Regions from separate parts of the Gordonia sp. 11cp genome, predicted to be linked through region 2. Evidence: predicted binding sites of a transcription regulator. Region 2 holds the regulator's gene; the other holds the start of a gene.

Region 1 (11,119 bases), 240 kb from region 2:
ATAGAACGCCACCAACTGGAGAACTGTCTCGGGGCCCGGGTCCGGTGGGGTGAACGCCCATGTGCCCGAACCCGAGATGGTCACCGTCAGCGGGCCGATCTGTTCGACAGTCTTCCGCTGTGCCTCGGTACTTGCCGCAACGACTATCCGGTCGACGTCCGGGGGCGCCGACGGCAAGTCGACGACACAAGAACTCGAGCCCTGCAACCGGACTCCGGAGGAGCTGGGATTGTTGAAGAAGATCAGGTCGTCGTCCGTGCGGACCTTGTGCCCCGCGGTCAGGAGCACTGCGATGAGGTCGACGTCGTCGGGCGAACCGCTGTGCACCTCGACGAGGTGCGCGGTCGTGCTCAGGGCGGTCTTGGAGCCCTTGGTGAGCTCGTCCACAGGTACTCCTCGAAAGGTGGCGATGGGGCGGGCCAATGATATGCGGGGGCGCTGTCGGGGACCACGCAGCCAGCCGACGGACATCCGACCCCGTCGGTTCACGAAATGACAGCTGCCACTAGGATTGTCAGCCAACCGAATGACATTCGGCTCGATCAGCGCAGCGAGTAACGGACCGGCAGGTGCTTGAGTCCACCCACGAAGACGGTTGCGGCCAGCTCGGGCTTTCCAGCCGGTTCGATGGTGTCGAGCCGCGGGATCAACTCGGCGAAGAAGCTCCTCATCTCCATTCGAGCCAGTGCGGCGCCGAGGCAGAAGTGGACGCCGTAACCGAACGACAGGTGTTTGTTGGGGAAGCGGCCGACGTCGAAGGTGTGCGGATCGTCGAAGACCTCTTCGTCCCGGTTGCCCGATGTGTAGGCGAGATAGACGGATTCACCCTTGGCGATGGGGACACCCCGCACCGAGGTGTCCTCGGCCGCGGTGCGCATGAATTCCTTGACCGGCGTGGTCCATCGGATCATCTCCTCGACCGCGGTGCCGATGAGTTCGGGTCCGCGTCGGAGACGTTCGAGTTCACCGGGATTCTCGATCAGCGCCCGTAGCCCACCGGAGATCGCGTCCTTGGTGGTGTCGTGCCCGGCGCTCGCCACGATCACGTAGTACGACGCGGTGTCCACGTCGGAGAGGGGCTCGCCGTCGACGAGGCCGTTGGCGATGGCCGACGCGAGGTCCTCGGTCGGGTGAGCGCGCCGGGAGTCGGTCAGCTTGCCGAAGTAGGCGAAGAAGTCCAGGAGTGTCGCCATTCGCTCCTCGAGGGTTGCCCCTCGCCGGTACTCGGCGTCGTCGGCACCGAACATCTCCTGTGTGAGCTGGTGCATCCGCGGAAAGTCCGCTTCGGGGAGACCCAGCAGCGAGAGGATGACGTACAGCGGGAAACCGACCGCGATCTCCTCGACGAAGTCGCACTCCGGGCCGATGTCGCGCATCCGGTCGACGTAGCGCTCGGCGAGTTCGTCGACGCGCGACTGCAGATCCCGCAGGGCCTTCGGTCGGAACCAGTCGGCGCCGATCGCGCGGACCTTGCGGTGATGAGGGTCGTCCATGTGGATCAAGGTGCGCAGTCCCGCACCGGATTCGAGCTGCGCTCGTGCGGCGTCCTCGGCGGCCGCGGTGGTCAGCACCGGTCGCGGTTCACTGAGCCACAGGTTGTTGGCGCGCTCGATGTCCATGATGTCGGCGTGCCTGGTGATGGCGTAGAACGGCCGGTACGGACCGTGGTCGACGCGCGGCACCGGATCGTGCGCACGCAGGTACGCCATCGCGGCATGCAGTCGCGGCTCGTCGGTGTAGGCCTTGGCGTCGGCGAAGACGCTGGCGGCGTCGTCGGTCATGCTCGTGCCCGCACTGCTTGTCGCCACCGATGCTTCCTTCCGTCGAGAGGTGCTCCTCGCACCGAGTGTCCGATATCGGCGTGTTCGGGGTCGGCGGATTGGCGAACATGATCGCTTCACGCCGGCCCATCCGGGACGGGTCACGCGCCGAATGGCGGCCATGAGCACCGCGACCGAATCCGGCGAGGACGCCACCCCGACTTCCCGCTGCGACGGCGCGACGACTGCCGACTCCACCGGCGACTATCTGCCGATCGCCGACCACGGTGTCATCGGTGACCTCCGCACCGCGGCCGTCGTGGGAGTCGACGGGCGGATCGACTGGTTCTGCTGTCCGCGGTTCGACTCGCCGAGCGTGTTCGGCTCGTTGCTCGATGCGCACCGGGGCGGCGCCTGGATGGTGGAACCGGTCGACGGTGATGTCACCACCCGGCAGTTCTACCTTCCGGACTCCAACGTGCTCGTCACCCGCTTCCTGAGCGAGGACGGAGTCGCCGAGGTGCAGGACCTGATGCCGATCGCCAGACCACACGATCCCGACCACCGAACGCGGATCATCCGTCGGATCTCCTGTGTGCGGGGTTCCGTCCGGTTCCGCGTGACGGTCGCGCCGCGGTTCGACTACGGCCGTGCGGAGCATTCCCTCGTCGTCGAGGACGAATCCCGGGTTCGCTTCGAGACCGACGACCTGGTGCTGCATCTCGTCTCGACCGTCAGCGTCGACACGGTCGACGACCGGGATGCGCTGGCCGACTTCACCGTCGAGACCGGCGAATGCGTCACGTTCGTCCTCGCTCCCGACCCCATCGGGCCGGAACTACTCGACCACGACAGTTCTCCCGCGGTCGTCGCCGCGACCGTCGCGTTCTGGCAGGACTGGGTCTCTCGGTCCTCCTACACCGGCCGATGGCGGGAGATGGTGCATCGGTCGGCGCTCACACTCAAACTGCTGACGCATGAACCATCCGGGGCGGTGGTGTCCGCGGTCACCGCCGCACTTCCCGAAGAGATCGGTGGCGAACGGAACTGGGACTACCGCTATGTGTGGATCCGCGACGCGGCGTTCACGCTCTACGCGTTGCTCAGGCTGGGGTTCACCGACGAAGCGAGTGCGTTCATGGACTGGCTGACCTGCCGATTCGACGACGGCGCTGACGTGTCGGGAGATCTGGGGCCGCTGCGATTGATGTACACGCTCGACGGCGATCCACCACCGGCCGAGACCGAGCTCGATCATTGGGAGGGTTACCGGCAGACCTCGCCGGTGCTGATCGGGAACGCCGCCGCTGATCAACTCCAGCTCGACATCTACGGCGAACTCATCGACTCGGTGTACCTGTACAACAAGTACGGACCGGGCATCTCCTATGGATCGTGGACACATCTGTGCACGGTGGCCGGCTGGCTCGTCGACAACTGGGATCGCCCGGACCAGAGCATCTGGGAGGTGCGCAGCAAGCCGCAGGACTACGTCTACTCGCGCGTGATGTCGTGGGTGGCGCTGGAGCGGATGATCCGGATGAGCCGTCAGCGCGGACTGCCCGGTGACGTCGCCGGTTGGATGAAGGCCCGCGACGACATCTTCGTACAGATCATGGAGCGGGGTTGGAACGCCGAGGTGGGAGCGTTCGTCCAGACCCTCGATTCCGACCGCCTGGACGCGGCACTGTTGCTGATCCCCGCCGTGAAGTTGTTGTCGCCCACCGACGATCGGTTCCTCAGCACTCTCCAGCGGATCGAGGAAGAACTGGTGAGCGACTCCCTGGTGTTCCGGTACGACACCGACGGCGGGCACGACGGCATCGACGGATCCGAGGGCACTTTCTCGCTGTGCTCGTTCTGGTACGTCGAGGCGCTCACCCGGACCGGCCGTCTGGGCGACGCGCGTCTCGCGCTCGAGAAGATGTTCACCCACGCCAACCACCTCGGCCTGTACGCCGAGCAGGTGGGTCTGACCGGAGAACAACTGGGCAACATGCCGCAGGCGTTCACCCACCTAGCGCTGATCAGCGCGGCCATCAACCTCGATCGGCAGCTTGGTGATTGATGCAGGTGCCGCGGATCCGGTTGCGGTTTATCCCGGCAACCGGGAAAAACCGCAACCGGATCTGACTCTCGTCCTCAGATCCAGCCGGACCCGCCGCACAGGTCGCCGGCGGCCGCGGGGCCGGTCGACCCTGCCGGATATGGTTGCGGTGCAGGCGGATTCGTCAGTACCGGTGCCGCGACCTCCCAGACATGTGCGAGGCCGTCGGGCCGGGTGAACAGCGACCGGTCACCGCGCAGCACATCGACGATCAGTCGTGCATAAGGCGACAATCCGTCGGCCACCTCGTCGAGCTTCTCGGTCATGTGCGCGACGGACAGGTCGGTCCCCGAACCCGGTTCCTTGATCGTGACGGCGAGATCGATGGCACCGTCGCCGGCCAGGTCGAAGGTCAGCACGGTGCCGTCGGTCGGAGTGTCGGTCAGCGGACCGTCGGCGGGGGCGCGGAAGACCAGGCTGAGGCGTTGCGCGCTGTGGTCGAGCATCTTGCCGGTACGGAGCAGGAACGGGACACCGTGCCAGCGGTCGGTGTCGACCCACAGGCGTACCGCCGCGAACGTCTCGGTGGTGGAGTCGTCGGGGATGCCCTCGGTGTCGCGGTAGCCCTCGTATTGACCGAAGACCACCTCGGCGGGGTCGAGCGGCCGGAAGGCGGCGATGACCGACTCCCGGGCGCCGAGCAGGTCCTCGGCGCCGAGCGAGACCGGAGGTTCCATCGCGACTTCGGCCGCCACCTGGAACAGGTGCGTGACGATCATGTCCAGGAATGCCCCGGTGGCGTCGTAGAACGCGGCGCGGTCGGCGATGTCGAGGGTTTCCGGGACGTCGATCTGGACCTCCTCCACGTGCTCGCGGTTCCACACCCCGGCGAACAGGCCGTTGGCGAAACGCAGCACGTGCAGGTTCTGGGTGCTCTCCTTCCCCAGGAAATGGTCGATCCGGTAGATCTGGTCCTCGTCGAGGGATTCGTGGACCGCCTCGTCGAGGGTCCGGAATCCGTCGGGTGACGTACCGAACGGCTTCTCGTAGACGACGCGCGAGTTCTTCGCGAGACCGTGCGCGGCGATCGCTTCCGTGTAGTCGACGAAGGTGGTCGGCGGGAGGGCGAGATAGTGGACCAGCTGGGCCGTGCCGCCGATGGCGTCTCGGCCGGCGTCGATCACCTCCAGCAGGCGGCCGGGGTCGTCGGCGGTGAACCCGCCGCCGGCAAATCGAATGGTCTCGGCGAACGAGGCCCATTCGTCCGAGGACACCGACGCGTCCGAACCGAATTCCTCGATCGCGTCCTTCACGTGCTGCCGGAACTCGTCGTCAGTGCGGTCGCCCCGGCCGTTGCCGACGAGCTGCCACCCGTCCGGGAGCAGGCCGCGACGGTGGAGTTCGAACAGCGAGGGCAGGACCATCCGCTTGGCGAGGTCGCCGGTCGACCCGAAGAGAACGAAGATCACTGCCGCGTCCGTGGCGGCAGGGGCGTCGGACTGTGTCGCGTTCTCCCGGGCGGAGCTGTCTGCGGTCATGCATTCAATACTGCCGGTCGACGACGCGGCGGCACGGATAGTGTTCTAGATCACAAATCTAGTAGACCTGAGCGGAATGCACTCAACTCTAGTGGCGTTACAGACCTCGTAGGGCTCATACTTGAGCCTGTTGGACTAAAGAGAAAGGTGCACGCGAGTGGACAGCTTCACCCCCACCACCAAGACGCAGCAAGCATTGAGCTCTGCTGTGCAGGCGGCGGCCAGTGCTGGCAACCCCGACGTGCGACCGGCCCACATCCTCGTGGCACTGCTCGATCAGTCCGACGGCATCGCGTCGCCGCTGCTCAAGGCAGTGGGCGTGGACCCGTCGAGCGTTCGTGCGCAGGCCCAGGCTCTGGTCGATCGCATGCCGACGGTATCCGGCGCCAGCTCGACGCCTCAACTATCCCGCGAATCGATCGCGGCCGTCACCGCTGCCCAGCAACTGGCCGGCGAGCTCGACGACGAGTACGTCTCGACCGAGCACGTCGTCGTCGGTCTGGCGACCGGTGACTCCGATGTCGCCAAACTGCTGCACAACCTCGGTGCGACTCCGCAGGCCCTGCGCGAGGCGTTCGTCGCCGTGCGAGGCAGTGCGCGGGTCACCTCTGAGGACCCCGAATCGACCTACCAGGCTCTCGAGAAGTACTCGACCGACCTGACCGCGGCCGCCCGCGAGGGCAAGCTCGACCCGGTCATCGGCCGCGACACCGAGATCCGGCGCGTCGTGCAGGTCCTCAGCCGTCGGACCAAGAACAACCCGGTTCTCATCGGTGAACCCGGTGTCGGCAAGACCGCCATCGTCGAAGGACTCGCCCAGCGCATCGTCGCCGGCGACGTGCCGGAGTCGTTGCGCGGCAAGACAGTCATCTCCCTCGACATGGGTTCGATGGTCGCCGGTGCCAAGTACCGCGGTGAGTTCGAGGAACGCCTCAAGGCCGTGCTCGATGAGATCAAGGGATCGGCCGGCCAGGTCATCACCTTCATCGACGAGCTGCACACGATCGTCGGCGCCGGTGCGACAGGCGATTCCGCGATGGACGCGGGCAACATGATCAAGCCGATGCTCGCCCGTGGTGAGCTGCGGCTGGTCGGTGCCACGACCCTCGAGGAGTACCGCAAGTACATCGAGAAGGATGCCGCACTCGAGCGTCGGTTCCAGCAGGTGTACGTCGGCGAGCCGTCGGTCGAAGATGCCATCGGCATCCTCCGCGGCCTCAAGGACCGGTACGAGGTGCACCATGGTGTGCGCATCACCGACTCCGCATTGGTCGCCGCTGCAACGCTTTCCGATCGCTACATCACGTCGCGGTTCCTGCCCGACAAGGCCATCGACCTCGTCGACGAGGCCGCGTCGCGGTTGCGGATGGAGATCGACTCGCGCCCCGTCGAGATCGACGAGGTCGAGCGGATCGTCCGTCGGCTCGAGGTCGAGGAGGTCGCCTTGCAGAAGGAGACCGACGCGGCGTCGAAGGACCGGCTCGAGAAGCTGCGCGCCGAACTGGCCGACCAGAAGGAGAAGCTCAATGAGCTCTCCGCCCGGTGGCAGTCGGAGAAGACCGCGATCGACGCGGTTCGCGACCTCAAGGAGGAGCTGGAACGGCTTCGCGGCGAGGCCGATCGGGCCGAGCGTGACGGTGATCTCGGGCGCGCAGCCGAACTGCGGTACGGCAAGATCCCCGGCCTGGAGAAGGAACTCGAGGCCGCGATCGAGAAGACCGGCACCGATCCCTCGCAGGACGTGATGCTACAGGAGGAGGTCGGCCCCGACGACGTGGCGCAGGTCGTGTCGGCGTGGACCGGAATCCCGGCCGGACGCATGCTCGAGGGCGAGACCGCCAAGCTGCTGCGTATGGAAGAGGAACTGGGACACCGGGTCATCGGCCAGAAGGACGCGGTGCAGGCGGTGTCCGACGCGGTGCGTCGTGCACGCGCAGGCGTCGCCGACCCGAACAGGCCGCTGGGCTCGTTCATGTTCCTCGGCCCCACCGGCGTCGGCAAGACCGAGCTCGCCAAGGCGCTCGCCGAGTTCCTGTTCGACGACGAGCGGGCCATGGTCCGCATCGATATGAGCGAGTACGGCGAGAAGCACAGCGTGGCAAGGCTCGTCGGCGCTCCGCCCGGCTATGTCGGGTACGAGGCCGGTGGTCAGCTGACCGAGGCGGTGCGGCGTCGTCCGTACACGGTGGTCCTGTTTGACGAGATCGAGAAGGCCCATCCGGACGTCTTCGACGTGCTGCTGCAGGTGCTGGACGAGGGCCGCCTGACCGACGGACAGGGCCGGACGGTGGACTTCCGCAACACCATCCTGATCCTGACCTCCAACCTCGGCGCGGGCGGCGACAAGGACCACGTCATGATGGCCGTGCGCTCGGCGTTCAAGCCCGAGTTCATCAACCGTCTCGACGACGTCGTGATCTTCGACGCCCTGAGCCCGGAGGAGCTGGTGTCGATCGTCGACATCCAGCTCGGCCAGCTCAAGAAGCGGCTCGCGCAGCGCCGCCTCGACCTCGAGGTGTCGACCAAGGCCAAGGAATGGCTGGGCGCACGGGGATTCGACCCGCTGTACGGCGCCCGTCCGCTGCGCCGCCTGGTGCAGCAGGCCATCGGTGACCAGCTCGCGAGGCAACTGCTCGCCGGAGACATCCGCGACGGTGACGTGGTGCCGGTCAACGTCAGTGCCGATGGCGAGTCGTTGGTACTCGGCTGAGTTCAGCTCGACAGAGTTCATCGCAAGACAGGGGACCCATCCTTCGGGATGGGTCCCTTTGTCGTCGGTGGGTGATCGTCGATGTGGGGGCGCGGTTCAGTGGGTGGCCAGGAGCGTCATCAGGTGCGCTTCGACGAGGGAGGGTCGGGGTGGGGGTGGTCCGGGTCGGGGTGGTCGGACGTCGATGACGTGGCTGGTTGTCAACCATGAGCGGCGCGGGTCTTGGTGGTGTGGCTTCTCCGAGCGTGCTTGATCGCCGGGCCGGGTTGGTGGTCCGTGGATCTCGTCGCGCACGGTGTTCAGATGTTCTGCGAATCGCCGGGGTATGTCGGGTCGGCGGTTGATGTGTTCGGGGTTGGGTGGTGCGCCGGGTTCGGCGTTGAGTTTCCAGGCGCAGCGGCCTTCGTCGGGTCCGTCGCGCACGACCCGGGTGGTGTACTGGCCGGGGTTCTTGCCGACCATGCGGTTGTGTCGTGGGCATGCGGGTGCGAGGTCGTCGATGTCGGTGAGACCGCCCTTGGCCCAGTCCTTGTGGGCGTGATGGAGTTCGACGTGGGTGGCGGGTTGATCGCACCCGGGAGCGGAACAGACTTCGCCGTCGGGGCGGGCGAAGGAGACGAGGCGTTGTTCGCGTGTGGCGAGCCGTTTGCCCCTACCGAAGTGCAAAGGCACCGCGGTGTGATCTTTGAAGATCGCCAACCACGGCTGAATGTCGCCGGCCATTGCGATCAGGTCGCGGATGGGCAGCAGGGTTCCGGTGGCGGTCGTGGCGAGCCCGGCTTCGCGGACGAGGTCGCCGAGGTCGGCTTTGATGATCAACTGCACGGGCAGGCCGCGGTGCGAGGTGCCGAGCGTGCCGTCGGCAAAGCCCGCGGCGAGTGCGGCATCGAGAGCGTCGTGATTCGTCTGGGCCAGGGTGCGCCCGTCACGATCGGCTGCGGCTGCCACCGCATCGGGGTCGGCAGCTCCGGCCGGCCCGCGGGGCGAATCCGGGTCGTCGAGGTTGTTGAGTCCGGGTTTGCCCCAGACCGCGAACATCATCGTCATACGGGCGACGAGTTCGGGGGTGAGGGTGCCAGAGATCTTGGCGGTACCGTCGGCGCGCTGCCGGCCGATCCACAGGTTGCGGCGTCGTTTCTGGTCGGTGTCGTCGGCCAGGGTGCCGTCGGGGTCGAGGTGGGCGAGGAGCCGCGCGCCGAGTTGGGTGATGTCGGCGGGGGTGTGGGCTTCGGCGATCTCGGCCATCTGTCGTTCGGCGGCGACCCTCACGTCGTGGTCGACGGCCGTCGGGATGCGGTCGAGGACATCCAGTGCGGCCTGCAGGTGCGCGGTGCCGACCGTGCCTTGAGTGAAAGCCTCAGCCAGGCAGGGGTGTTCGGGTGGCAGGACGTCGCCGCCGAGGCTGGTCCGGTTGGTGGTGGCGTCCATCTGCTTACGGCGACGCATCGGATTCGACACTCGCAGCCGGTGGGTCATGAACTGCATGAGGGTTCGGCAGCCGGTCTTGCGGGGGAGGTCGCGGGCCTCGGCCTGGTCGATCTGCCGGTCACCGGCGACGGTCAGTCGTGCGATGGCGCGTTCGGTATCGACTGCGACGTCGATGAGTTCGGCATCGGTGCACGGCGACAGATCCACCGACTGCAGCTCGTCGAGCACGCGGTGGAGATCGGCGAGCAACGCGACCGCACGAGGCGACGGCACGTCGGTGCCGACGTCTCGTTGGGAATCGAACATGACCGTCACCCCCCGTGTGCGGTTCGAATATCGTTCAAGTGTACCTCAATGTCGACGCATGGCAATCCCAAACACCATGTTGTGCAACGCTATTCGGCGACCTCAACTTGTCGCTGCCGTGTGGTAGAGGGCTCGGGCGGGAGTGTTCTCTCGCGACTCACGGTGATCTGACCGACAGGCGGCCACCGCTCCACCGCTCAGGCGAAGATCGCCTGCAGGGCGCGTACGACGCCGTGGTGGTCCCGTATCGGCCGGCATCGCCCGTGGCCGATGAGCGCGAGGTCCTGGGCGAGTTCGGTGTCGTGTTCACCCGAGGTGTCGAGCAGCACGTCGAGGCGGGGGAGCCGTCCGGCCACGTCCCGGGGATCGGGTCCGGCGTTGTGGACGCAGTCGCTCAACAGGATCACGCGGGCATCGGCGGACGGTACACCGGCAAGCTGTTCGAGGGCGGTCTGAAGTGGGAAGGCCACATTGGTCAGGCCCTGCGCGGGCAGGGCGAGGAGTTCGTCGACGAGACGCTCGGTGGTCACCGGCCGGCCGAGGGGGACGATGAGCGCGGCGTCGGACCAGAAGGCGATAACGGCGAGATCGTCACGCCCGAGTTCACCGGCGAGAGCGCCGGCAGTCGCTGCCGCGGTGCGCACCTGTTCGCCACGGGTCGAGCCGGACACGTCGACCGCTAGCACGATCGAGCGCCGGCGCCGGACCCGCTCGCGCACGCGGATGTCGTCGTCCTCGGGGATCGGGTTGCCGATGAGTGCCTCGAGTGTCGCGTCGAGGTCGAGTTCGTCGGAGCCGCCACGCCACCGCTGGGTGGTGAGGGTTCCGTTGGCGCCGCGACGTGCCTTCTGTGTGTCCACCGGACGCGCGAGACGGAGCCGCCTCGCGAGCTGGACGGCTCGCTCGCGCGCGATCGGGTCCGGTTGTGTCGCGGCGGATTCGTCGTCACGGGCACCTGCGTCGTCGGTGACCGTGCCGATTCCTCGCGTCGAACCCGACGGTGCGTCTCGCGTCCTTCGGCGACGCCCCACCTCGGAGAGGGCTCCGCCACCACCGGAGGATTCGAGCAGCACGGGGTTCTCCGACAGCTGTTTGGGTCTGCGTCGCAGGGGTTTCCGGCGACGGGCCCGTGCGGTGACCGAATCACGCCGGAGCGGTGAGTCGGCCTCGACCTCTCTTCAACCCGGCTCAGCCGCCGCCGGCGCCAGCAGGAAGTGGTTCTGCCAGATCTCGGCGAGCACCTGCTCGGCAGTCGTGAACACGGTGTCGTCGAGGTGGATTCGGCCGGACAGGGCGACCTGCATGGCGTCGAGGAAGGTCGCGGTGTAGT
Region 2 (11,119 bases):
CCGAAACTCACCCGACGCCGGCCCTGGCTGCCGTCGGCGACGAACTCGATCTTCGCCAAGGCCCTGGCGAAGTCTCCCGAGGACCGGTACTCCTCGTGCACGGAACTCGTGGAGATCCTGAACCGGCTCATGCGCGACGTGCCCGTGCCAGAACCGGAGAAGCGCTCGACGTGGTGGCCACGGACCCGATGAACGGTCAGCTCCTCGGACCGTCGATCGCGTACACGCGAACCGCTGTGTCGCGGAACACCTTTCGCAACGCCTCGGACCCCCACTGGGACACGCAGTCGAGGAGTGCGCCCACGAGGACGTCGATCGCGGCGTTGGGCCGGTCGATCGGGTAGTTGGTCCCGAACATGATGCGATCGGACCCGAAATGGGTGATGACGTGCTCGACGAACGGCCCGATCATCTCGGCGAGGGTGGCCTGACCGCCGATGTTGCCCCACCGCTCGTGGCCATAGCCGAGGATGGGCATCGCCAGACCGGACAGCTTGACCACCACGTTGCGGTAGTTCGCGAGGGTCGTCATCCGTTCGCGCCACAGCCGCCAGATGTCCGCGCGCGCAGCGGCTGTCGCGCCGGTACGCATACCCACCGGACCGAAGACCCCGGCCGGTATGCCGAAGTGGTCCAGGATGATCGTCGTCTCCGGATACTCCCGCGCCAGCAGGATGACGTCGTAGAGCTGGTGTGAGTACACCGAGGCCTCGAAGACGAGACCGCGGCTCGCGAGCTCGGCGAATCCCTCCAGGAACGACGTCGAGGACAGCAGGTTGTCGGTGTCCCCGCCGTCGCGGACACGTGGATCGGGATGCCGAGACGCGACGATGCGGATGCCGCGGAATCGCGACGACGCCGCGAACTGCTCGTCGAGCATGTCCGCGAAAGTCCGGGTCCGCGGGTCGCCGTGCGAGATGATCGCGCCGAGACGCGGGGTGCCGGCCTGGCCGAACGGCAGGCTCTCCAGGTACCGCGTCTCCTCCACCGCGGTGCTGTCCACCGGGGGCCCCGTGGCGTCGGGGATCTCGCGACGCCAATGCGACTCGACGTGGACGACCGTGTCGATGGGCACTCCCACCACGGTCGGGACCAGCGCCGCGTCGGTGGCGTACTGTCGCGGCTCGTAGGCCCGGGCGACGGTGCGCGGGGTCAGGATGTACTCGCGGTCGGCGCGGGAGACGATGAGGGGGAAAACCCGGTCGCCCAATGTGGGGACGAACCCGTACAGCCTCGACGCGCGCGTGGCCGCCCATGGGGTGCGCCGCGGGTTCCAGTGCTGCACATGGGCATCAACGATGCCCGTGAGGACCCCTTCGAGGGACGTCATACCGGTACCTTGCCACACCTCACAACCGCTCGACATACGATGCCGGATCCTGAATTCGGACGCACCGAAGGACTAGTGTGGGTCTCTTGAACCGGGTGGGGAAACGAGCCGCGACGGAGGTGTGATCTTTTCGATATGGCGACACATTCGCGCCATGCGCTGCATCAGCTGCGGACGGCAGTCAATCGGCAGCCCGACCGGTTCGTCACCAACGTCTACACCCGGATGTTCGCGATCGACCCCGACCTGCGGGAGCTGTTCGGTGTGTCGATGGCCGCCCAGCGGATAGCCTTCCATCGCGTCATCGACCATGTCCTCGAAGCGATCCCGGCCGAGTCCGGTCATGCCGAACTCGTGGAGTTCCTCGCGCAGCTCGGACGCGACCATCGCAAGTTCGGGGTCGAGCCCGAGCACTACCACGTGATGTACGCGGCCCTGATGGGCGAGTTCGGCAGCCTCATGGCCGGCTACTGGGACGCCGAGACCGAACAGACCATCTCGCAGGCCATGATGCTGGTGACCGGGGTGATGCGTGGTGCCGCCGAGAGCGCGACCCATCCCGCGCGCTGGACCGCCGAAGTCGTCGAGAAGTACCGGATCACCCGCGACCTGGCGGTCGTCCGGCTCCTCGCCCATTCGCCGCTGACGTTCAACACGGGCCAGTACCTCGAGGTGCACACCCCGCAGTGGCCGAAGCAGTGGCGCAACTTCTCCCCCGCCATCCCGCCCAACCCGGCGGGCGAACTGGAGTTCCACGTCCGCGCGGTCCCCCGTGGAACGGTGAGCACCGCGATCGTGAGCGAGACCAGCGTCGGCGACGTGTGGACCCTCGCCCAAGGGCACGGCACGCTGCACGTCGACCGCGACAGCAAGGTCCTGATGGTCGCGGGCGGCACCGGACTCGCTCCCCTGCGCGCACTGCTGATCGAGATGTCCGCACGCGCCGACTCGCCGGAGACGCACATCTTCTACGGGATGCGCTACCCGGGCGAGCTGTACGACCTGACGGTGCTGCACCGCATCGCGTCGACCAATCCGTGGCTGCGCGTCACCGCCGTGTCCGAAGAGCAGACCGATCCGTGGTGGATCAACGCGGTGGCGACGCCCGCCGAACTCGGTGTCGACCACGAGATCGGCACACTCGCCGACGTGGTGGCCCGGTCCGGCAACTGGGAGGACCGCCAGGTCCTGATCGCGGGGTCACCCCAGATGATCGAGAACACCCGACGCACCCTCATCATCGCCGGTGTGCGGGCCAGCCGTATCCAGCACGACCCCGTGTTCTAGGGCCGCTCAGGGGACTTCGAGACTCGGTTCGCCGCCGGCCGGAGCCGAGTAGACGGTCTCGGTCTCGGTCACGGTCTCCGTCTCGGCAGCCGACTCGGTCACCGTCTCCGTCCGCGTGACCGGGCGTGGAGTGCTCGTCACGGTCGTCGTGCGGACGTCGGTCGCCGTCTCGGTCTCGGTGACCGTCGCCTGTTCGGTCGAGGTGACCGCCGCCGGCGTCTCGGTCACCGTGACGGGGGCGGCGGGTTCGACGATGCTCGACTCGGCGGTCAGGAGGAGGGTGATCCCGACGGCACCCAGGAACACGGCGGCACCGATCGCGGCGCCGACGAACCACCAGCGGCGACCGGTCGACGTCCGGGTGGCGACGGCGGTGGCCGGCGCGACCACCGCGGCGTCGGCGGCACCGATCGCGGAGGCGAGAGACGGGTTGTCCGCGACCGTGACCGGGCGCTGCGCCGCGTACTCGAACGCCGGCGCGATCCCGGGGAGTTGCGCACCCGGGCCGACCACGATCACCGAGGTGACGTCTCGACCACGTGGCAGCCCGCTGACCGTCGTCGCGAGCCGCGACGCGGCGTCGGGGTCGGTGACCGAGGCGATCTCACCCGGCGCGAAGTCGGCGGTGCCGAGGACCGCGCCCGACGCGGTGTCGACGGTCGCCAGCGTCGTGCCGGCCGCGGGTGCCGCGTTGCGATCGAGGTCGACGACGGCGACCACACCGCCGCGGGTCGAGTAGGTGCAGGCGATCTCGGCCAGTGCCGCGGCGTATCCGGTGACGACGACCTTGTCGCTCCAGGACGGCCCCGTGGCCGCGCCCGGCGCGAAGACCCGGGCCAGATGATCGCGGACGTCCGCACGCGACGCCGAGATGCCGATCCGATCGACCTCCACAGGGACGGAGTCGACGAGTTCGACGATGGCGGCCTCGGCACCGGCGGCCGACGCGTCGGGGAGGTCCACGAGGTTGCTCGCCAGGATGTGTCCGTCGGCGTCACGAACCACCGAGCTGATCTGGTCGTCGACGACGGAGATGCCCAGAACCACGAACCCTGGCAACGGACCGGTTCCCGGTACCTCGGACATGGTTCACCTCCCGTCGCCGGCCTGCTGCGGCGTCCTGACCCGCAAGCCTAGCGGCTGGCGTGTAGAGGGGGGCACCCGACCGTGTCCGGTGTACTGCTCAGATCGGCTCGGCGGCGTGCTGGGTGTAGGCGGCGACGCGGACCGCCTCGTCGGTTTCCAGGCCCGCCCCCAGGGCTCCTCCGACGGTCGCGAGTGAGCAGGTCAGCCAGGCGACCTCCAGATAGTCGGTGAAGCCGGCCGGGTGTCCGAGGGTCGAACTGAACACCTCCGGCACCACGAGGCACATCGCGCCGAGCGCGGACAGCACGAACAGTGCCGCGTAGAGGGCTGCGACACCGAGGGCCACGGTGATCACGGTGACGATGTTGAACAGCGCCACCTGTTCTCGCGTCTGTCGAGAGCTGCCGCGTTCCCAGAGGTCGGCACCGATGATCAGCGTCGCGGTGATGGCGATGATGGATCCGAGCGCGACACCGGTGAGTCGAATCCCGCCGAAAGTGTCTGCGAGCAGCCAGATGTCGGCGGTCACCAACGCGAAGACCCCGGCCGCGATCGCTCCGGTGAGCGCGCGGGTGAGGCCGAGTGCGAGACGCCACGGGCGGTTGGCCCGCACCATGCCGGTGAGCAGGCGCAGGTTGCCCGTCAGGACGCGCGCGGTGAAGGCGGTGCCCTCGTCGTCGACGTCGGTCCCCAGCTGACGAACGCGGTGGCGCAACGCCGATCGCGCCGGCGACTTCTGGTGTTCGCGGAGGTCGTCGGCGTCGGCGCCGAGGAGTTGCCCGACGAGTCCGGTGATGATCGCGCGGGTCCGCTGTCGCACGCCGGTCGCGCCGAGCGCGGGCACCGAGAGGACCGCGACGCCGTGCACGGCGTTGGCATGCGCCACGACCGGGCGTTTGCCGACGTGCAGCGGAAGGTCGGTCAGGTGGACCACCAGGTCCCATTCACGTTCGAGCAGAAGGTCTCTCGTGGCATCGACGATCTCGGCGTCGCCGGCCGGCGGCTGCACGAGTCCGGCCTCGACGAGTTCGATCTGCCATCGGGCGCCCGGGAACGTCGTCTGGACGTGTTCGGTCAGGCCGTCATCGACGAGTTTGCGCGCGAGACCGATGGCCTGGCCGGGCGCCCCGACGATGCCGAGGACGACGACGGGCTGAGCCGGCGAGCCGGCGGAGGAGTCCATCTGCGGCCGGGGTTCAGGCGAACCGGGCCGCCAGCGCCCGGAGCGTGCCCTCGATCCCCTTGCCGTTCTTATTGTCGTAGCCGATGAGTTCCATGACCTTCGGCACCCGGAGTGTCGAGTAGTCGAACGTCTCGGTGACGGCGGTGGTGGTCGGCGAGGTCGATTCGAGCTCCCACCGCCAGCGGTGGCCCATCGGATGCTGCCACTCGACGACCCGGTCGGGTTCGAAGTCGGTGACGGTCGAGGTGATCTTGTACGGCACACCGAACTGCTTCATCCCGACGCTGAAACGCGCGCCGCGGGTCAATGTCTCGGGCCCGCTGACGGGGGTGTCGCGCACCGTGCCGGAGCCGTCGAGTTCGGGATGGCGATGGGGGTTCGACACGAGCGCGAACACATCGGCGGCCGGGGCGTTCACCACCACCCGACGCGAGACCTTGTGGGGACCGGAGTCGACGGTGGTGACGGGTTCAGAAGCCATGCGGTCAACGTTACGCACGTCGACCGGCTCGCGTCGAAAACTGCGCCCGGACGCCACGACGCCGGGCCCGATCGGATGTCGGGCCCGGCGAGGGTGTGATGAGTCAGTCGGTGGTGCGCTTACGTCGCGGCTGCCATACGACCAGGGCGTTGGTGCGCGGCACCGGGACGAGTTCGCCACCGCGGCGGGTCCGCGACGCCTGCACCTCGTCGGTGAGCTCGCGAACCCGGTGCTGGAGAGCCTCCACCTGATTGCTCAGGTCGATGATGCGCTTGATGCCCGCGAGGTTGACGCCCTCCTCCTGCGAGAGACGCTGGATCTCCCGCAGGAGTTCGACGTCTCGGGACGAGTAGCGGCGACCGCCACCACTCGTCCGCTGCGGCGTGACCAGCCCCAGACGGTCATAGGTCCGCAGGGTCTGCGCGTGCATGCCGGCGAGTTCGGCGGCGACCGAGATCAGAAAGGTCGCGCCGTCGGCGTCGAAGTTCTTCTGACCGGCCATCACTCATCGCCCCCAGTCCGCCCGCGGGTCGAAACCGCTTGCCCGCTCGGCCTGATCGTAGGCGCGCATCGCCTCGACCGCGGCCTCGTCGAGTTTGTTCGGCACCGCGACCTTCACGGTGACGAGCAGGTCGCCCGCACCGCCGGACCGCTTGGGCACACCGCGACCACGCACCCGCAGGGTGCGGCCGTCGGTGGTGTTCGGCGGGATCTTCACCCCGACCGAGCCCTCGAGTGTCGGGACCGAGACAGTCGCTCCGAGAACGAGTTCGGAGATCCGAACCGGCAACTGCACCCGAAGGTCGTTGCCGCTGCGGGTGAACTGCTTGTGCGGGGTCACGTGGACGACGACGTACAGGTCGCCCGATGGGGCCCCACGCCGCCCGGCCTCGCCCTGTCCGGCGAGCCGGATGCGTTGTCCGTCCTCGACGCCGGCGGGAATCCGCACGTTGATGGTGCGTGCGCGGACCTTCACTCCGCTTCCGTCGCAGTCGGTGCACGGATCGTCGATCCGCGAACCGGTGCCCTGGCAGTCCTGGCAGGGCTCACTGAAACCGAACGCGCCCTGGTTGCGGCTCACGAAGCCCGAACCGTTGCAGTTCGCGCACACACGCGGACTCGTTCCGGGCTTGGCGCCCGAACCGTGGCAGGTGGTGCAGGGGGACGGGCTGGTCACCCGCAGGGGGACGGTCGTGCCGAGCGCGGCATCGGAGAACGAGAGCGTCGTCTCGGTCTCGAGGTCTTTGCCGCGACGCGGACGGCTCGCCGTCGAAGTACGTTGCGTTCCGCCGCCGCGGTTGAACAGTCCGTCGAAGATGTCGCCGAAACCGCCCCCGCCGCCGCCGGTCTGCGCCCCGCCGAACAGATCGCCGAGGTCGAAGTCGTTACCGCCGGTGGTGTAGGTCGTTCCGCCGCCGGGGAATCCGCCCGGGAAGCCGTTGCCGCCGCCGCGGAATCGTCCGCCGGCGAACATGGCGCGTGTCTCGTCGTATTCCTTGCGCTTCTCGGAGTCGCCGAGCACGCTGTGGGCTTCGGACACCCGCTTGAAGCGCTCCTCGGCCGCGGTGTCACCCGGATTGGCATCCGGATGCAGCTCGCGCGCGAGCTTGCGATAGGCCTTCTTGATCTCTTCAGCCGAAGCGTCAGAAGCAACGCCCAGGTCCTTGTAGAAGTCGTGTTCTAACCACTCACGTTGTGGTGCCACCAGACGTCACCTCCTTTGAGTTCTGTTGTCTGGATGAATGTCTTGCGAAGAACCTGAGGTGCGAGGTTCGCGGTCTGCGCTCCTCGCACCTCAGGGATCGGTGTTCGCTCTATTGTGCACCGGTCTGGTCACCCGCGGGAGCGGGATCGGTGACCGTCACCATCGCGGTGCGGATCACCTTCTCGCCCAGGCGGTAGCCGCATCGGTACACCGATCCGATCACCGGATGTGCTCCGGTGCCGTCGTGCTGCACGGCTTCGTGGAGTTCGGGATCGAACTCGTCACCCGACGCACCGAAGGCCACGAGACCTTCGGCGGCCAGCACACCGGCCAGCTTGTCGGCGACCGAACGCAGCGGCCCGCTGTCGAGATCGCCGTGCTCGCGGGCACGGTCGAGGTCGTCGATGACCGGCAGCAGCTTGTCGATCAGGATCTGCTTGCCGTAGGCGACCGAGCCCTGCTTCTCCTCGGCGGCACGCCGTCGGAAGTTGGCGAACTGGGCGCGTTCACGCTGGAGGTCGGCCGTCAGTTCGGCGACGCGTGCATCCGGTTCGTCGGGTGCGGCGTCGGCCTGCTCCTCGCCGACCTGTGACTCGTCGACGACCGGTCCGGCGTCGGCCGGGCCGGGTCCGGCGGCCGGCTCGTCGCGCACCTCACCCGTTTCCGGGTCGATGCGACGACGGTCGGTCACCGTCACCGGCTCCTCGCCGGACCCATTCGTCGAATGGGATCCTGCGGTCACTTGTTCTCCTTGGTGTCAGCGTCGTCGACGACCTCGGCGTCGACGACGTCGGGATCGCTGTCGGCGCCGGCAGCCTCACCGTTGGGGGACTCTGCCGCGGCGTTGGCGTAGATCGCCTGGCCGAGGGCCTGCGACTCCTCCGACAGCTTCTCGATCGCGGTCTTGATCGCGGCGGTGTCGGTGCCCTTCAACGCTTCCTGCGCGTTGGAGACGGCTGCCTCGACCTTCTCCTTGACCTCCGCCGGGACCTTGTCCTCGTTCTCCTTGAGGAACTTCTCGGTCTGGTGGACGAGCGACTCCGCCTGGTTGCGGGTCTCGGCCTCCTCGCGGCGCTTGCGGTCCTCGTCGGCGTGGGCCTCCGCGTCCTTGATCATGCGGTCGATCTCGTCCTTGCTCAGGCCGGAACCGTCCTGGATGCGGATGGAGTTCTCCTTGCCGGTGCCCTTGTCCTTCGCGGTGACGTGCACGATGCCGTTGGCGTCGATGTCGAAGGTCACCTCGATCTGCGGGACACCCTGCGGTGCCGGGGCGATGCCGCCGAGCTCGAAGCTGCCCAGCAGCTTGTTGTGCGAGGCGATCTCGCGCTCACCCTGATAGACCTGGATCTGCACCGACGGCTGGTTGTCCTCGGCCGTGGTGTAGGTCTCCGACCGCTTGGTCGGGATCGTGGTGTTGCGCTCGATCAGCTTGTGCATCACGCCGCCCTTGGTCTCGATGCCGAGGGAGAGCGGGGTGACGTCGAGCAGCAGCACGTCCTTGACCTCACCGCGGAGCACACCGGCCTGCAGTGCGGCGCCGACGGCGACGACCTCGTCCGGGTTGACGCCCTTGTTGGGCTCGCGGCCACCGGTCAGTTCCTTCACCAGGTCGGTGACGGCCGGCATACGGGTCGAACCACCGACGAGCACGACATGGTCGATGTCGCCGACGGAGATGCCCGCATCCTTGATGACGGCCTGGAACGGTGCGCGGGTGCGCTCCAGCAGATCAGAGGTGATCTTCTGGAACTCGCTGCGCGAGAGCTGCTCGTCGAGGAACAGCGGGTTCTTGTCGGCGTCGACGGTGATGTAGGGCAGGTTGATCGAGGTGCTCTGCGAGCTCGAGAGCTCGATCTTGGCCTTCTCGGCGGCCTCACGCAGACGCTGCAGGGCCATCTTGTCCTTGGTCAGGTCGATGCCGTTCTGGCTCTTGAACTTCTCCACGAGCCAATCGACGACGCGCTGATCCCAGTCGTCACCACCGAGGTGGTTGTCACCGGAGGTCGCGCGGACCTCGACGACACCGTCGCCGATTTCGAGCAGCGAGACGTCGAAGGTACCGCCACCGAGGTCGAAGACCAGGATGGTCTGCTCCTTCTCCCCCTTGTCGAGCCCGTAGGCCAGGGCGGCCGCGGTCGGCTCGTTGACGATGCGGAGCACGTTGAGGCCGGCGATCTGGCCGGCTTCCTTGGTGGCCTGACGCTGGGAGTCGTTGAAGTACGCGGGAACCGTGATGACGGCGTCGGTGACGTCCTCACCCAGGTACGACTCGGCGTCGCGCTTGAGCTTCATGAGCGTGCGCGCGCTGATCTCCTGCGGGGTGTACTTCTTGTCGTCGATCTCGACGGTCCAGTCGCCTTCGCCCATGTGGCGCTTGACGGAGCGGATGGTGCGGTCGACGTTGGTGACCGCCTGGTTCTTCGCGGGCTGACCGACCAGCACCTCGCCGTTACGCGCGAACGCGACCACCGACGGTGTGGTCCGCGCGCCTTCGGCGTTGGCGATGACGGCGGCTTCGCCGCCTTCGAGCACGGCGACCACCGAGTTGGTGGTACCGAGGTCGATTCCAACAGCACGAGACATGTTTGGCTTCCTCCTAGTTTGTGGGTGTGCACCCGAGTCCTTGTCCCGAGGTCTCGCGACCGCGGGGATGTCGTGGCGAAACTCTGCGGGACCGGACTTCAGTGCGTCCGACTCATGTCCTACTGAAAAAGTGGGTCCGAGTCAAACCTACTTGAGTCCACATCACTCAGGTTTCTCGAAGTGTGTAACGGGCCTCATCGGCGGATTGTTCCCGGGTCGTCGAAAAAAGTTGAGCGGATGCCGCTCAGTCCCGGCGAGACCACAGATGCGTATGACGGTGTGCCCGGATTCCGGGCACACCGTCATACGGATCATCAACCGCTCACACCAGGAACTACCCAGGTGACCGGCGTCGCGGACCAGCGCTCACCGTCGTCGGGTGAGCAACAAGCGGGCTGCCGCGTCGAGCAGGAAGCCCAGGATGCCGATCACGACGATCAGGGCGGCGACCTGGTCGTAGGCCAGCTGATCGCGGGCGTTGAGGATCTGGTAGCCGAGGCCCGAGCGCACGCCGAGCATCTCAGCGGGTACCAGGACCACCCAGGCGATCCCGAGTGCCACGCGGACACCGGTCTGCACGTTGCCGCGGATCGCGGGGATCACCACGGCCGTGAGGACTTCGGTACGGGTGGCATGGAACGATCGCGCGACCTCGACGAGGCCGGGGTCGATCGACTTCACCCCGGCGGCCGTGTTGATGACGATCGGCCAGATCGCCGCGATCGCGATCAGGAAGATGACCGGTTCGTTGCCGATGCCGAACACCATCACCGCGACCGGAGCCCACGACAGCGGCGAGATCATCCGCAAGAAGGCGACGATCGGATTCGCGGCGCGCTCCGCGGTGAGACTCAGACCGATCAGCAGGCCCAGCGGGAGGCCCAGCACGACCGCGATCAGCAGGCCGATCAGCAACCGCCACAGGCTCAGTCCGATGTCGGGCAGCAACACCCCGCGGTCGAGGAGTTCCCACATCGCCGGGAACACCTGCTGGGGAGCGAACTGGCGGGCGAGGGAGTCCTCGGCGGGGACGACTGTCGTCGTCGCCCACCAGATCGCGACCAGCACCGCGATCGCGACCAGCGGCGGGGCGAGGGCAGAACCGGATCGCCGGCGCGGGGCCGTCGCGGTCTCGTCCTGGGTCAGCAGCGTCATGACGTCACCTGTTCGGTTCTCGTGAGGTCGGCGGGTAGTCCGAGAGCGGCTGCGCCACCACGGAATCCGATGGCGCTACGGATGAATCGATCGTCGACGAGGTCGGCATGGACGGTTGCCGGGTCGAGGCGCGCGAGGAATCGGCGATCGCCGTCGACGAGGGTGTTGTCCATCTCGGTGACGAGCCGCTCGGTGAAACTCGCGAACGGGAACGGCTGGAATCCGAGTCGCTGCGGTTGCCAGTCGGCGTTGCTCACGGCGAAGTCGGCCGGGTCGTAGGTCAGCGCCTTGGCGATGGCCGGTTTCGGC

The links. The regulator HspR, encoded in region 2, represses chaperone genes until heat shock. The targets are predictions, from matches to a motif close to ANNTGAGTNNNNNNNACTCANNT.
Region 1: clpB (ATP-dependent chaperone ClpB) is a predicted target of HspR. The motif match lies at 5,411-5,433, and genes of this name have one in related genera.

Annotation. Positions count from the first base shown of each region.
Region 1 covers NZ_CM173437.1:760,283-771,401, reverse strand. Annotated here, with positions in the region: gene AC3B6C_RS03205 (TerD family protein) at 1-387, opposite strand, end outside; gene AC3B6C_RS03200 (cytochrome P450) at 543-1,781, opposite strand; gene AC3B6C_RS03195 (glycoside hydrolase family 15 protein) at 1,933-3,828, shown strand; gene AC3B6C_RS03190 (glucose-6-phosphate dehydrogenase) at 3,903-5,345, opposite strand; gene clpB (ATP-dependent chaperone ClpB) at 5,503-8,055, shown strand; gene AC3B6C_RS03180 (HNH endonuclease signature motif containing protein) at 8,152-9,789, opposite strand; gene AC3B6C_RS03175 (vWA domain-containing protein) at 9,987-10,862, opposite strand; gene AC3B6C_RS03170 (AAA family ATPase) at 10,968-11,119, opposite strand, start outside.
Region 2 covers NZ_CM173437.1:997,890-1,009,008, forward strand. Annotated here, with positions in the region: gene AC3B6C_RS04260 (serine/threonine-protein kinase) at 1-192, shown strand, start outside; gene AC3B6C_RS04265 (amidohydrolase family protein) at 197-1,330, opposite strand; partial or broken gene AC3B6C_RS04270 (FAD-binding oxidoreductase) at 1,457-2,617, shown strand; gene AC3B6C_RS04275 (hypothetical protein) at 2,624-3,703, opposite strand; gene AC3B6C_RS04280 (hypothetical protein) at 3,801-4,886, opposite strand; gene AC3B6C_RS04285 (SRPBCC family protein) at 4,900-5,367, opposite strand; gene AC3B6C_RS04290 (heat shock protein transcriptional repressor HspR) at 5,471-5,869, opposite strand; gene dnaJ (molecular chaperone DnaJ) at 5,873-7,072, opposite strand; gene grpE (nucleotide exchange factor GrpE) at 7,182-7,814, opposite strand; gene dnaK (molecular chaperone DnaK) at 7,811-9,655, opposite strand; gene AC3B6C_RS04310 (ABC transporter permease) at 10,022-10,810, opposite strand; gene AC3B6C_RS04315 (ABC transporter substrate-binding protein) at 10,807-11,119, opposite strand, start outside.